Regions from separate parts of the Thermoanaerobacter brockii subsp. finnii Ako-1 genome, predicted to be linked through region 1. Evidence: a T-box and tRNA genes for the amino acid it is inferred to sense, from the RefSeq annotation. Region 1 holds a T-box; the other holds one or more tRNA genes.
The links. A T-box is a leader RNA that pairs with one kind of tRNA and senses whether it is charged. The one in region 1 lies ahead of ileS (isoleucine--tRNA ligase), so its partner is inferred to be a tRNA-Ile.
Positions count from the first base shown of each region.

Region 2: it encodes a tRNA-Ile, which carries the amino acid that the T-box ahead of ileS (isoleucine--tRNA ligase) is inferred to sense. The anticodon was not compared.

Region 1 is NC_014964.1:912,272-919,718, forward strand. Features, by position in the region: gene THEBR_RS04435 (biotin/lipoyl attachment domain-containing protein) at 1-314, shown strand, start outside; gene THEBR_RS04440 (YggS family pyridoxal phosphate-dependent enzyme) at 321-1,025, shown strand; gene THEBR_RS04445 (cell division protein SepF) at 1,029-1,442, shown strand; gene THEBR_RS04450 (YggT family protein) at 1,459-1,761, shown strand; gene THEBR_RS04455 (YlmH family RNA-binding protein) at 1,758-2,504, shown strand; gene THEBR_RS04460 (DivIVA domain-containing protein) at 2,532-3,017, shown strand; gene THEBR_RS04465 (TM1266 family iron-only hydrogenase system putative regulator) at 3,007-3,252, shown strand; T-box leader at 3,311-3,529, shown strand; gene ileS (isoleucine--tRNA ligase) at 3,584-6,382, shown strand; gene THEBR_RS04475 (amidohydrolase) at 6,430-7,447, shown strand, end outside.
Region 2 is NC_014964.1:780,597-788,043, forward strand. Features, by position in the region: gene eno (phosphopyruvate hydratase) at 1-479, shown strand, start outside; gene secG (preprotein translocase subunit SecG) at 596-835, shown strand; gene THEBR_RS03750 (deoxyguanosinetriphosphate triphosphohydrolase) at 923-1,924, shown strand; gene dnaG (DNA primase) at 2,073-3,860, shown strand; gene rpoD (RNA polymerase sigma factor RpoD) at 3,892-4,965, shown strand; tRNA gene THEBR_RS03765 (tRNA-Asn) at 5,014-5,088, shown strand; tRNA gene THEBR_RS03770 (tRNA-Ile) at 5,095-5,170, shown strand; gene THEBR_RS03775 (tRNA (adenine(22)-N(1))-methyltransferase) at 5,236-5,940, shown strand; gene THEBR_RS03780 (Nif3-like dinuclear metal center hexameric protein) at 5,900-7,015, shown strand; RNA gene rnpB (RNase P RNA component class A) at 7,093-7,442, shown strand.

The DNA.
Region 1 (7,447 bases):
GTGACGATAAATTATATATAGGAATAATTGAGATGATAGATGAATATCCCAACTTTTATAAAACTTCTAAAATAAATGTAAAAGTTAAAGTTAAAGAGTTCAATGGACTTAAAATACCTCTTTCTTCTATTGTGCAAAAAGAAGGAAAAGAAGGAGTTTTTGTAATAAAAAATGGCAAAGTTCCTACTTTTAAAGAAGTAGTAATAAAGGCTACAGATGGCAAATATGCAATTGTAGAAAGCGTTGATAAAACATCTGGATTAAAAATATATGACGAAATAGCGGTAAATGGAGAGGATTACTTGAGCAAATAAGGGGGGATAAATACGACTATATGTGAAAATATAAGAAAAATAAAGGAAAACATAAAAGAGCATGCGTTAAGGGTAAACAGAAATCCAGAGGAAATATTAATTGTGGCAGCTACTAAAACTTTCGGTGTAGAGACTATAAAAGAGGCTATTGCTTGTGGCATAACTGACATAGGTGAGAATAAGGTTCAAGAGTTAAATGAAAAATATCCTTATTTAAAAAATGAGGTAAAATTTCACTTTATAGGACATTTACAGACAAACAAAGTGAAATACATTATTGACAAAGTTAAGTTGATACATTCTTTAGATAGTATTAAACTGGCAGAAGAAATAGACAAAAGGGCTAAACAAAAGAGTCTCATAATAGATTGTTTGGTGGAAATCAATATTGGTGGAGAGGAAAGTAAATACGGAATTCCTCCTGAAGAAATGCATAATTTTGTTAAAGAAATGGAAAAATATGATAATATAAGAATTAGAGGGCTTATGGCAATAGCTCCTTACCTTCCACCAGAAGAGGTAAGGCCCTATTTTAGAAAGATGAAAGAATTATTTGAAGAGCTAAAAGAAATTAAGCAACATAATGTACAAGTAGAATTTTTGTCAATGGGTATGTCCAATGACTATTGGGTAGCAGTTGAAGAAGGGGCGAATATTGTTAGAATTGGCACTTCTATTTTTGGGCAAAGACAATATAATGTGGAGGGATAATTAATGTCTTCAAAAATGATTGATAAATTAATGAGTTTCTTTGGTATCGATGAGCCAGAAGAAGAGAAAGAAGAAGTAGACTCTTTACAACCTGTCATACCTTACGATAGAAAGCCTAAAATTGTCAATATTCATACACAGCCCCAAGTAAAAGTTTTGATTTTAAAGCCAGAAAAGTTTGAACAAGTGATGAATATATGTAATGAATTGAAAAATAAAAAACCGGTGATTGTAGATTTACAAAAGATGGACAAAAATGAAGCTCAAAGAGTAGTGGATTTTTTAAGCGGTGCAGCCTATGCTCTTAATGGAGAGATAAAGAAGATATCTGGCTATATATTTTTAGTTGCGCCTGAGAATTTTGATATTACAGGGGATATAAAAGATGAAGTAAATTCTTTATACAATCTAAATTGATAAGGAGGAAATGATTTTGCCTGTAAATTTTGCAATTTTAACAGCATTAGATTATTTTTTTGAAGTTATAAATTGGCTTATATTGATAAGGGTTATTTTATCTTTGCTACGAATGGAGAATATGTCAAATCCACTTTCTCGCTTTGTGATCGTAACGACAGAACCAATACTTGAGCCTTTTAGGGCATTACAATTTAGGTCTTCTATTGGAAGAAATTTAATGATAGATTTTTCGCCAGTTTTGGCGATTTTGGTGATTCAGTATTTAGTTCGTCCTTTAGTTTTTAAATTAGTATTATTACTGATGAGGTATATATGATGGACAAGGAATTTACTGTATCCCGATTTGAAGACATAATTAAAGGCGTTTTAAAATCTAAAAGAGTAAAATATACAGACTTTTTAAGCCTCTCTGAACAAAAAATTTTTGAAAAAACTATATTAAAGTATCGACAGCAAGATATAAACTATAATCTAGATGGAGGATATCCTTTAGCAGAAAGAAAGATAGCAATTATTTACCCCGATTTTTTACAGCCGGAAGATACCCCTATTTGCGCTGTAAGAATTGAAGGCAATTTTTCTAAGCTATCTCATAGAGATGTGTTGGGTTCACTTTTAGGGTTAGGGATAAAAAGACAAAAAATAGGCGATATAATTGTAAAAGAGGATAAATGTGACATATTGTTACATAAAGATGTGGAAAGTTATGTACTTATGAACCTTTTTAAAGTCGGGAAAGAGAAGGTAAGAGTTAATTCAATTGACTTGAAAGATGTGATAGAACCTGAAATAAAATATAAGGACATTTTTTCTACCGTAGCCTCACTACGGGTTGACAGTGTGGCAGCTGCAGGTTTTGGTATATCAAGGACGAAGGCTTCAGAACTTATAAAGTCCGGTCTTCTTCAAATAAATTGGGAGTATACAGAAGACCCTTCTTCAGAAGTAAAAGAGGGAGATGTAATTTCTTTACGTGGTTTTGGAAGAATTAGATTAGAAGAAGTGAGAGGTAATACAAAAAAAGGTCGCGTTTCTGTACATATTCTAAGGTTTATATAATGTTACAAAAGAAAAGGAGGTAATATTATGCTGACGCCTATGGATATACATAATAAAGAATTTAAGCGGTCTTTTAGGGGTTATAATGAAGAGGAAGTGGACGAGTTTTTGGATAAAATTATGGAAGACTATGAAATGTTATACAAAGAAAATGCGGAGTTAAAAGATAGAATTAATATAATGAATGAAAAACTTCAAAGTTACATAAATATGGAGAACACTTTAAACAATACTTTGATTGTTGCTCAAAATACTGCAGAGGAATTGAAAAGAAATGCAGAAAAAGAAGCACAACTTATCATACAAAATGCACAACAAAATGCAGAAAAAATATTAGAGAAGGCAAATCAAGAAGTTGTAAGAATAAGAATGGAGTTAGAAAGATATCGCAAGCAATTAAATGTTTTTAAAGCGAAATTTAAATCTCTTTTAGAAGCCCAGTTGGAATCAATACTTTCAATAGATGAGAAAGAATTGATTCCAGATGAGGATGAGGAGAAGGATGCAGAATAGATTAGGGGTTGTTGGAATATTGATTCAAAATAGAGAAAATGTGGCGGATAGGGTAAATCACATATTGAGTGAGTACGGCCACATTATTGTAGGAAGAATGGGTATACCCTATAAAGATAGGGGAGTATCGGTTATCGCTTTAATAGTTGATGGTACAACGGATGAAATAGGGGCTCTTACTGGTAAACTTGGAAGTCTTCCTGGTGTAAAAGTGAAATCTGCTCTGACTGCATGAGATATGCATACTATTGACGAAAAACTTGTGGTATTATATAATTGTGTAAAAAATATTGTTAAAAGCTATGATGAGGACGAGTAAGTAGAAGCGACTTCCAGAGAGTTGGCGGTAGGTGCGAGCCAATAAGTTCGTTTCTACTGAAAATCACCTCGGAGCTGCAGGCTGAACTACAGTAAGCTGTGCCGGGCTTCCCGTTATCTTAAATGAGAGATTAAGGCAAAGTTTTTCTTTGTCTTAATAAGTAGGGTGGTACCGCGAACTTCTCGTCCCTGACGAGAAGTTTTATTTTTAGTTTGAAAGATAATATTTGAAGAGGAGGTAATGTTCAGTGGATTACAACAAGACACTTAATTTGCCGAGGACAGATTTTCCTATGAAGGCTAATTTGCCAACACGAGAGCCAGAGATATTAAAAAGATGGGAAGAAATGGATATTTATCATAAAACATTGGAAAAAAATAAAGGCAAGGAAAAATATATTTTACACGATGGGCCGCCTTATGCTAATGGAGATATACACATTGGAACTGCTATGAATAAGGTATTAAAAGACATTATAGTGAAATACAAAACAATGAGGGGTTATGATGCTCCTTATGTGCCAGGATGGGATACACACGGTCTTCCTATTGAACAGCAAGCTATAAAAACTTTAGGTATAAAAAGGCATGAAGTAAGTCCTACAGAATTTAGAAAAGTGTGTAGGGATTTTGCTTTTTCTCAGATTGAAAAGCAAAAAGCTCAATTCAAAAGATTGGGAGTAAGGGGAGATTGGGATAATCCTTATCTTACCTTGAATCCGGAGTATGAAGCTAAACAGATAGAAGTATTTGGTGAAATGGCTAAGAAAGGCTATATCTATAAAGGTCTAAAGCCTGTATATTGGTGCCCCAGCTGTGAGACTGCTTTGGCAGAAGCAGAAATTGAATACTTTGATGAAACCTCTGATTCTATTTATGTAAAATTTAGAGTTAAAGATGATTTAGGGAAATTCAAGGGAATTGTTGAGAATCTTAATAATGTGTATTTTGTAATATGGACAACTACTACATGGACTATTCCGGCTAACCTTGCAATTGCTTTAAATCCAGAGTTTGATTATGCGCTTGCAAAGTTTGGAGACGAAGTATATATAATGGCAAAAGACATGTTAGATACTGTAAAGAAAGAAGCTAACCTTTCAGATTATGAAATAGTTGCTGTATTTAAAGGAAAAGATTTGGAGGGCATGAAGGCTACCCATCCTTTATATGACAGAGATTCTTTAATAATCTTGGGTGAGCATGTAACTTTAGAAGCTGGTACTGGATGTGTTCATACTGCTCCCGGCCATGGCGAAGAAGACTTTTTAGTTGGGCAAGAGTATGGGCTTGAGGTTTTAAATCCAATAGATGATAAGGGATATTTTACAGATAAAGCGCCAGGATATGCTGGTCTGTATTATGAAGAGGCTAACAAGGTCATAAAGGAAGACTTGAAAAAAGCTAATGCATTAGTGGCAGAAACCCGTATTACCCACTCATATCCTCACTGTTGGAGATGTAAAAGTCCAATAATATTTAGGGCGACAGAACAGTGGTTTGCTTCTGTGGAAGGATTTAGAGAAGAGGCACTAAAAGCTATTAAAGAAGTTAATTGGTATCCTTCATGGGGCGAAGAGCGCATAACTAACATGGTAAGAGATAGACGAGACTGGTGTATTTCAAGGCAAAGGGTATGGGGTGTGCCAATTCCTATATTCTACTGTGAAAAGTGTGGGAAACCGCTTATAAATGATGATACAATAAATGCAGTTAAAAAGATCTTCAGGCAAAAGGGTTCAGATGCATGGTTTGAAATGTCAGCTGAAGAGATATTGCCAAAAGGGATTACTTGCGAATGCGGTTCTACGAAGTTTAGGAAAGAGACAGATATAATGGATGTGTGGTTTGATTCAGGCTCCAGCCATGCAGCTGTGTTGCAAACTCATCCTGACCTAAAGTGGCCTGCAGAGCTTTATTTAGAAGGTTCAGACCAACACAGAGGATGGTTCCAGTCTTCCCTTTTGACATCTGTGGCAACACGTGGAAAAGCACCTTATAGAAACGTATTGACCCACGGGTTTGTTGTAGACGGTGAAGGAAGGAAAATGTCAAAATCTTTAGGGAATGGTATTGACCCAGCTGATGTAATTAAAGAATATGGAGCAGATATTTTGAGGCTTTGGACTGTTTCTGCTGACTTTACTTCAGATATGAGAATTTCACAAGAGATTTTAAAACAGATGACAGAAGCGTACAGAAAAATACGTAACACTAGTAAGTTCTTGTTAAGCAATCTTTATGACTTTGACCCTGATAAGGATATGCTCCCTTACGAAGAGCTTTTAGAGATAGATAAATGGGCTTTATTTAGGCTTAACAGAGTAGTTGAAGAGCTTACAGAGGCTTTTGATAAATATGAGTATTACGATTTTCTCCATCTGGTTCATACCTTCTGTGTAGTAGATATGAGTAGCCTTTACCTGGACATTTTAAAAGACAGATTGTATACTTATCCTGCTACTTCTAAAGAGAGAAGAGCGGCTCAAACGACACTTTACATTATTTTAGACACTCTTGTAAGGTTGATAGCACCAGTGCTTACATTTACTTCAGAAGAAATATGGTCATATATGAAGCACGACAGTCAAAATAATTTTGAAAGTGTTCAGTTAGCTGATTGGCCTCAAGTCCAAGAAAAATACAATAATCCTTATATAATAGAAAAATGGGAAAAACTTTTTGACATAAGAAAAGATATTTCTAAAGCTCTTGAAATAGCGAGAACTGACAAAAAGATAGGTCACTCTTTAGAGGCACAAGTGGATATATATCCATCTCAAGAGCTTTATGATTTCTTTAAAGGCTTTAATGACCTCGAATATGTGTTCATAGTTTCAAAAGTGGTACTTCACCAACCAGAAGAACCTGCTCCTCAAAATGCTTATGAAAGTGATGATTATAATTTGAAGATTGTGGTAACCCATGCACCGGGGGAAAAATGCGAACGCTGCTGGATGTACAGTGAAACAGTAGGAACTATAAAAGAGCATCCAACTATTTGCGCAAGATGTGCTTCTCACATTGAGCAGCAAACACAAGTTTAAAAAGGGGATTTTTCCCCTTTTTAAACATTATTTTTAGGAGGGATATTATGAATCTGCTTATAAAAAATGTAGCTTTGCTATCTATGAAAGAAGAACAGCCACTTATGGAAAACACCAATATCTATATTGAAGGCGACACGATAACTTACATAGGAGAAATTAATCCGGATATAAAAGTTGACAGAGTCATAGATGGAACAAAAAAAATTGCAACGCCGGGTCTTATAAATGCTCATACTCATTTGGGAATGTCTTTACTTAGGAATTATGCAGATGATGTGCCGTTATTTGATTGGTTGAGTAAACATATCTGGCCTGTTGAATCTAAACTTTCAGCAGAAGACGTTTACTGGGGTTCTTTATTGAGTATGATAGAGATGATTTATTCTGGTACTACTACTTTTTGCGATATGTATTTTTTTATGGATGAAGTAGCTAAAGCAACAGAAGAAGTAGGGATAAGAGGAGTGTTGACAAGGGGTATTATAGAAGAAAGTGACGCTGAAATAAATAAGGAAAAGTTAAGAGATACGCGAAAACTTTATAATACCTGGCATAATAAAGCGGATGGAAGAATCAAAGTAATGGTGGGTCCTCATGCACCTTATACTTGTAGCTCCTCTTATTTGAAGGAAGTAGTAGAATTGGCTAAGGAGTTAAATACAGGAATTCATATTCATGTATCAGAAACAAAAAAAGAAGTAGAAGAAAGTTTCCAAAAGCATGGAAAATCTCCTGTGAAACATTTAAAGGACATAGGAGTATTTGATGTTCCGACTGTAGCAGCTCATTGTGTTCATGTAAGCGATGAAGACACTGAAATATTAAAGGAAATGAAGGTATCACCAGTTTACAATCCTACCAGTAATGCCAAGTTAGCCAGTGGTTTTGCTCCTGTGGATCAAATGCTAAAAAAAGGAATAAACGTAGCTTTGGGAACAGATGGTCCAGCCAGTAACAATAACCTAAACATGTTTGAAGAGATTCATTTTGCTGCCACTATTAATAAGGCGTTAAATTACGATGCTCTTGCCGTACCGGCCTTGGAAGCTCTAAAAATGGCGA
Region 2 (7,447 bases), 130 kb from region 1:
ATTTTTGGGAACAACTTGTTAACAAATATCCTATTGTCTCTATTGAAGACGGTCTTGCAGAAGAAGACTGGAACGGATGGAAACTATTGACTGAAAGATTAGGCAAGAAGATACAGCTTGTAGGAGACGACTTATTTGTAACGAATACTCAAAGACTTTCAAAAGGTATAAGCATGGGAGTAGCAAATTCAATCCTTATAAAACTCAATCAAATAGGAACTTTAACAGAAACTCTTGATGCTATTGAAATGGCAAAAAGAGCAGGATATACAGCTGTTGTGTCTCACCGCTCAGGAGAGACAGAAGATTCAACAATTGCAGACCTTGTAGTTGGAGTAAATGCAGGGCAAATTAAAACTGGAGCACCTGCAAGAACTGACAGAGTCGTAAAATACAATCAGCTTTTAAGAATTGAAGAAGCTTTAGGAAGCACAGCTCAATATCTTGGCAAAAATGCTTTTTACAATATTAAGAAATAAGGGGATCCAAAAAGGATTCCCTTTTTATATAAAAACCTCTTGATCAACATAGCAATTCTTTGTATAATATAAACTGTGGTATTGTGTTTCAAAAATTAGGATAAGGCGGTGTAAATATGCTAAAAACTGTACTCATGGTTATACATGTTTTAGTTAGTCTTTTCTTAATAGCTGTGATACTTTTGCAAAAAGGTAAAAGTGCAGGCATTTCAGGAGTAATAGAAGGAGGAGCAGAAACCTTTTTTGGGAAAAATAAAGCTCGAACCATGGAGGGGACATTAGAAAAGCTCACAACCATAGCGGCAGCGTTGTTTATAATTTTGTCTATGGTGTTGACCGTAATGATGGCTAAATAAAAAAGACGGTATCAAGAAAAGAAATGGAAAAACCCTTTTATGGGTTTTTATTTTTACCACCATAAATAAAAAAGGCTAGGTGGTCAAATGAAAATTAGAGAAATTACAGAGGAATTAGAATATCAACTGCTTTCTCCTTATGCGACAAAAAGCCGTGAAACTCGCGGCAGGGATAGAGAAGAAGAAAAATGCGATATAAGAACAGAGTTTCAAAGGGATAGAGACAGGATTATTCATAGCAAAGCTTTTAGAAGATTGAGCCACAAAACACAAGTCTTTATTTCTCCAGAAGGTGACCATTATAGAACAAGGCTAACTCATACTTTAGAAGTAGCTCAGATTGCAAGAACAATTGCAAGAGCTTTGAGGTTAAACGAAGATTTGACAGAAGCTATTGCTTTAGGTCATGATTTAGGACATACTCCTTTTGGCCATTCTGGTGAGGAAGTTTTAAATAGACTTTTAAAAGATGGCTTTAGACATAATGAACAAAGCATTAGAGTGGTTGAGATTTTGGAAAAGGATGGAAAGGGTCTTAATTTGACTTGGGAAGTTAAGGACGGCATTTGTAACCACTCTACCTCAGGAAATCCCCAGACTTTAGAGGGACAAGTAGTACAAATTTCTGATAAAATAGCTTATATTAACCATGATATTGATGATGCGATAAGGGGAAAAGTTTTAAATCCGGAGGATTTACCAAAAGATTTAATAGCAATTTTGGGTGATAAGCATAGTAAGCGAATAGATACAATGGTAAAAGATGTTATAAATAATAGCTTAGGAAAGCCGAAAGTTTCAATGAGTAAAGAGATTTATGAGGCTACTTATAGCCTGAGGGATTTTTTGTTCAAAAAAGTTTATATTGGGTCAAAAGCTAAAAAAGATGAGGAAAAAGCAAAAAGAATAGTAGAACAATTGTTTTATTACTTTTATGACAATATTGAAAAGATGCCTCAAGAATTTATAAAACTTGCTGAGATTTATGGAAGAGAAAGAGCTGTTGCTGATTATATTGCTGGTATGACAGACAAATATGCTTTTTTAAAATACAAAGAGATTTTTTTGCCCAGTCCTTGGTTTGAGTAAAATATTTTTTGATTTTAATAAAAATTTAATAAAACCAAAGAAGGATTTTTGAATCTTTTGTCGAATATATATTGGTCGTCACTAATAAATTAATTTGGTAAAGAGGAATTTAACAATTTTTGTCGAATAGAATAATTAGGTGATATTGATGGCTTACTCAAAAGAAATGATTGAAAAGGTCATAGAAGCAAATGACATAATAGATGTTATATCAGAGTATGTAGAACTAAAAAAAGCGGGAAAAGAATTTAAAGGTCTATGTCCTTTTCATAGAGAAAAAACCCCATCTTTTATGGTAAGTCAAGAAAAACAGGTTTATCACTGTTTTGGCTGTAATGCCAGTGGAAATGTTGTTACTTTTATAATGGATATTGAAAATTTGACTTTTAAAGAAGCAATTGAATTTTTAGCAGATAGAGTAGGAATAACTCTTGAAGAAACTGTGCTTACAGAAAGGGAGTACCAAAGAAAGAAACTTATTGACGAAATATATAAAGTAAATAAATTAGCAACTATGTATTTTTACAATAAGCTTTTTTCTGAAGAAGGTAGACAGGCTTTAACCTATATAAGAAAAAGAGGTTTGACAGAAGCAACGATAAAGAAGTTTGGAATAGGCTATTCATCACCTCATGGAAATGGACTTTTAAACTTTTTAAAAGAAAAAGGCTATACAGAAAGTTTTCTGGTAAAGGCTGGACTTTTGTCTCAAAAAAATAACCGCTATTACGACAGGTTTAGAAATAGAGTAATGTTTCCTATTATAGATGTAAAGGGTAATGTTATAGGTTTTGGAGGCCGTTCTATTGATGATAGTTTGCCTAAATACTTAAACACTCCGGAGACAGAGGTCTTTAAAAAAGGCAAAACGCTATTTGCAATAAATTTTGCTAAAAAAACTCAACAAGACAAATTTATAATTGTAGAAGGATACATGGACGCTATTTCCTTACATCAAGCCGGAATAGATTGTGCTGTAGCATCTTTAGGAACCGCTTTGACAGAGGACCAAGCAAGACTCATAAAAAGGTATAAAGGAAATGTTGTAATTGCTTATGATGCGGATGAAGCTGGTATTAGTGCCGCATTAAGAGGACTTGACATTCTTGATGAATTGAATTTAAATATAAAAGTACTGACTATTCCTTATGGGAAAGACCCTGATGAGTTTATAAAAAAAGAAGGAGTAAACGCATTTAATCAATTAATAGAAAATGCCGATAGTTTAATTGAGTTTAAAGCAAAGGTATTTAGAAAAAATCTCGACCTTGATAATCCTCAAGATAGAATAATATATGTTAAAAAAATTGCAAAAGATATTGCAAAACTTTCTGATGAAGTGAAAAGGGAAGTCTATATTTCTTCAGCTGCTAAAGTTGCTCAAATACCTGAGAATGCAGTGAGAACAGAGGTTGCGCGTTTTGTCAATAGGGAAATTGAAAAAAATCAAAAAAATATGTATATGGCTGGCAATATAAGGCATAATATATACAGTAGTAGTAAAATATCACCAGAAAAGTACTTAATTGCATTGCTGCTGTATGATAATAATCTTTACAAAAGGGTGAAAGAAACAATTACCGCCGATATGCTGGAGAATGTTAAATTAAAGCCAATTTTTGGAGAAATAATGTCAAGGTTGGAGGATGGAAAAAAAACTCAAATAAATGATATTGTTTATTTATTACAAGAGGAAAATCTCATATCTGATTTTAATGATATTATTAAAGCTTTTTATGAGAGTGAAAATGTTACTGAACAAGCTGTTGATGATATTATAAACAAGATTCTCATTAACAGTTTGGCAGTTAAAAGAGAAAAGATTAAAAGAGCTATCAATGAAGCTCATATGTTGGGGGATATAGAGAAAGAAAGGCAACTTTTAATAGAATTACAAAATTGTGAAAAGGAGATGCTAAAGATAAAAAATGGCTAAAAAGAAAGAAACCCATAGGGAGGGGAAACCTATGAACAACGAAGAATTGTCTAAAGAAGCCATTACAGAACTTATCAATAAAGGAAAAAAAACTGGGATGCTCACCTACAATGAGATAATGGATTCTTTAGAAGATATTGATTTAAATCCTGACCAAATTGAGAAAGTATATGATGCTTTTGAAGACATGGGAATTGAAATTGTTGGGGAAGAACCTCGTCAGGAAGAAATAACTGAAGAAGATTTAGATTTAGACCTTTCTCTTCCTGAAGGAATCAGTATAGATGACCCTGTTAGAATGTATTTGAAGGAGATAGGCAAGATTCCCCTTCTCACTCCTGAAGAAGAGATTGAATTGGCAAAAAGAATCGAACAAGGAGACGAAGAAGCTAAAAAAAGACTTATAGAAGCTAATTTGAGATTGGTTGTAAGCATAGCCAAAAGATACGTAGGAAGAGGAATGCTTTTCTTAGATTTGATACAAGAAGGAAATTTGGGGTTACTCAAAGCAGTTGAAAAATTTGACTATAGAAAAGGCTATAAATTTAGTACTTACGCTACATGGTGGATAAGACAGGCTATTACAAGAGCTATTGCAGATCAAGCAAGAACCATAAGAATCCCTGTACACATGGTAGAAACTATCAATAAATTGATAAGAGTCCAAAGGCAATTGCTGCAGGAATTAGGTCGTGAGCCCACTCCTGAAGAGTTGGCAAAAGAGATGGGGATGCCAGAAGAAAAAGTAAGAGAGATAATGAAAATAGCACAAGAACCTGTATCTTTAGAAACTCCTATTGGGGAAGAGGAAGACAGCCACTTAGGCGATTTTATACCCGATGAAGATGCACCAGCTCCAGCAGAAGCTGCTGCTTTTACAATGCTAAAAGAACAGTTGATGGATGTTCTTGATACCCTAACGCCAAGGGAAGAGAAAGTACTAAGACTTAGGTTTGGCCTAGATGACGGTCGAGCAAGAACTTTAGAGGAAGTAGGAAAAGAGTTTAATGTTACAAGAGAACGCATAAGGCAAATTGAAGCAAAGGCTTTGAGAAAATTGAGGCATCCCAGCAGGAGCAAAAAATTAAAAGATTTCCTTGATTGAATAAGCTTCTTGACAATAGGGCAAAAATCTGTATAATTATTATTGTATTCCTCAGTAGCTCAAGGGTAGAGCAACCGGCTGTTAACCGGTAGGTTGTAGGTTCGAATCCTACCTGAGGAGCCACTTTTTGGGCCTTTAGCTCAGCTGGCAGAGCGGTCGGCTCATAACCGATTGGTCCGGGGTTCAAATCCCTGAAGGCCCACCATTTAGAGAAAAAAAGCATTTAGCTTTAAATGCTTTTTTATTTTTTTATACTTTTAGGAGGATTACATGAAACTTACAGAGCGATTAGGGAAAATTGCTGAATATATTCCTCATGGGTCAAAAGTTGCAGATATAGGTACTGACCATGGTTTTATTCCTGTTTACCTTATCAAAAGTAAAATAGCTACCTACGTTGTTGCTTCAGATTTAAATAAAGGTTCATTAAATAAAGCTGTAAAAGAAGTTCAAAAGCGAAATTTGCAATCTTTGATAGACACAAGGTTAGGGAATGGTCTTAATGTTTTATCGCCAGGGGAAGTAGACGTAGTTGTTATTGCAGGTATGGGAGGAATTTTAATTACAAAAATATTAGAAGAAGGAAAAGATATTGCAAAAACTATTAAGAAATTTATACTTCAACCTATGAAAGATTCTGCATATTTGAGGAAATACTTAATAGAAAATGGATATAAAATTTGTGATGAGGAATTAGTTAAAGAAAATCAAAAATATTATGAAATAATAGTAGCAGAACATGGTAGACAAAAAGTCAAAAATGACATATATTATGAAGTAGGGGAAAAACTCATACAAAAAAAGCATCCACTATTAGAAGAATTCTTGCAGTATAAAATCGACAAAATGAAGAAAATCATAAATAAACTTCCCAAGACCAATGAAAAGCGTAAGCAATTAGATGAAAAAGTAAAGAAATTCGAGGTGTTGATAAATGGGCTTAAAATGCCAAGTAATAGCTTCCATAATGGATAAGCTTGCGCCGCGTAAATTCGCTGAAGAATGGGATAACGTAGGATTATTGGTAGGAGATGGTTCTAAAGATGTCTCAAAAATTTTAGTAGCTTTGGATGCCACTTTTGAAGTAGTTAAAGAAGCAATTGACAAAAAAGTAGATATGATTGTAACTCATCATCCGTTAATTTTTAAGCCAATAAAAAATGTCAAAGCTGATAATCCAGTGGGCTCATTGTTAATACAACTTATTAAAAATGATATCTCGCTTTATGCAGCCCATACCTCTTTTGATATAGCTCCAAATGGGATGAATGATATTTTGTGTAACGTCTTAGGAATATATGATAGGGAAGTTTTGGATGTCACTTATTCCGAAGGATATAAAAAAATTGCAGTTTATGTGCCACAAGGGTATGAAGAGATTGTAAAAAATGCTATGTGCAATGCAGGAGCTGGTTTTATTGGAAATTATAGTAATTCTACTTTTCAGACCCAAGGCATTGGAACTTATAAGCCTTTAGAGGGGACGAATCCATTTATTGGTGAAATAGGGAAGATAGAAAAAGTGGAAGAAGTAAAAATAGAAACAGTAGTGCCTCAGAAATATTTAGAAAAAGTAATAAATGCAATGCTAAATGTTCATCCCTATGAAGAGGTTGCCTATGATGTATATCCTTTGGAAAATCTTAAAGAAGAATATGGGCTTGGAAGAATTGGAACTATTTCAGAAACAACTTTAAAAGAATTGGCACTACAAGTAAAAGCAAAACTTAAAATCAATAATTTAAGAGTGGTAGGAGACCCTAATAAAAAGATAAAAAAAGTGGCTGTGTGTGGTGGAAGCGGTGCAAGTCTTATTCACAAAGCTGTTTCTAGAGGAGCAGATGTGTTGATAACGGCAGATATTGGCTATCACGATGCTGTAGAAGCCCAGCACCTCGGATTATCTTTAATTGATGCGGGACATTTTGCTACAGAGAATATTGCAGTTAGGTTTATTGCAGAATATATAATTGATGAAACTCAGAAACAGGGGAACGAAATAGAAGTATTAGTTAGTGAAAGTCAAAAAGATCCTTTTATGTATCTATAATTATGTTGACAAAAACGGATATATATGATAATATATACTCGCCTGATATTAGAAAGATATATAAGAAATAACGTATGTGAGTAAGTCGGATGGCCGCGTGCGATTTTCGCACGAGGAAAGTCCGAGCTCCACAGGGCAGGGTGCCGGGTAATACCCGGTGGAGGCGACTCCAAGGAAAGTGCAACAGAAATATACCGCCTGGCACTCAACTTGCTGAGTGCTGGGTAAGGGTGGAAAGGTGAGGTAAGAGCTCACCAGGGACCAGGCGACTGGTCTGCTCTGCAAACCCCACCCGGAGCAAGGCGAATAGGAGGGAGTAGGTGGCCCGCCGTTTCCCTCGGGTTATGCCGCTGGAGGTGTCAGGCAACTGACCCCCTAGATAGATGGCCATCCTCGACAGAACTCGGCTTACAGACTTGCTCACATGTGTTT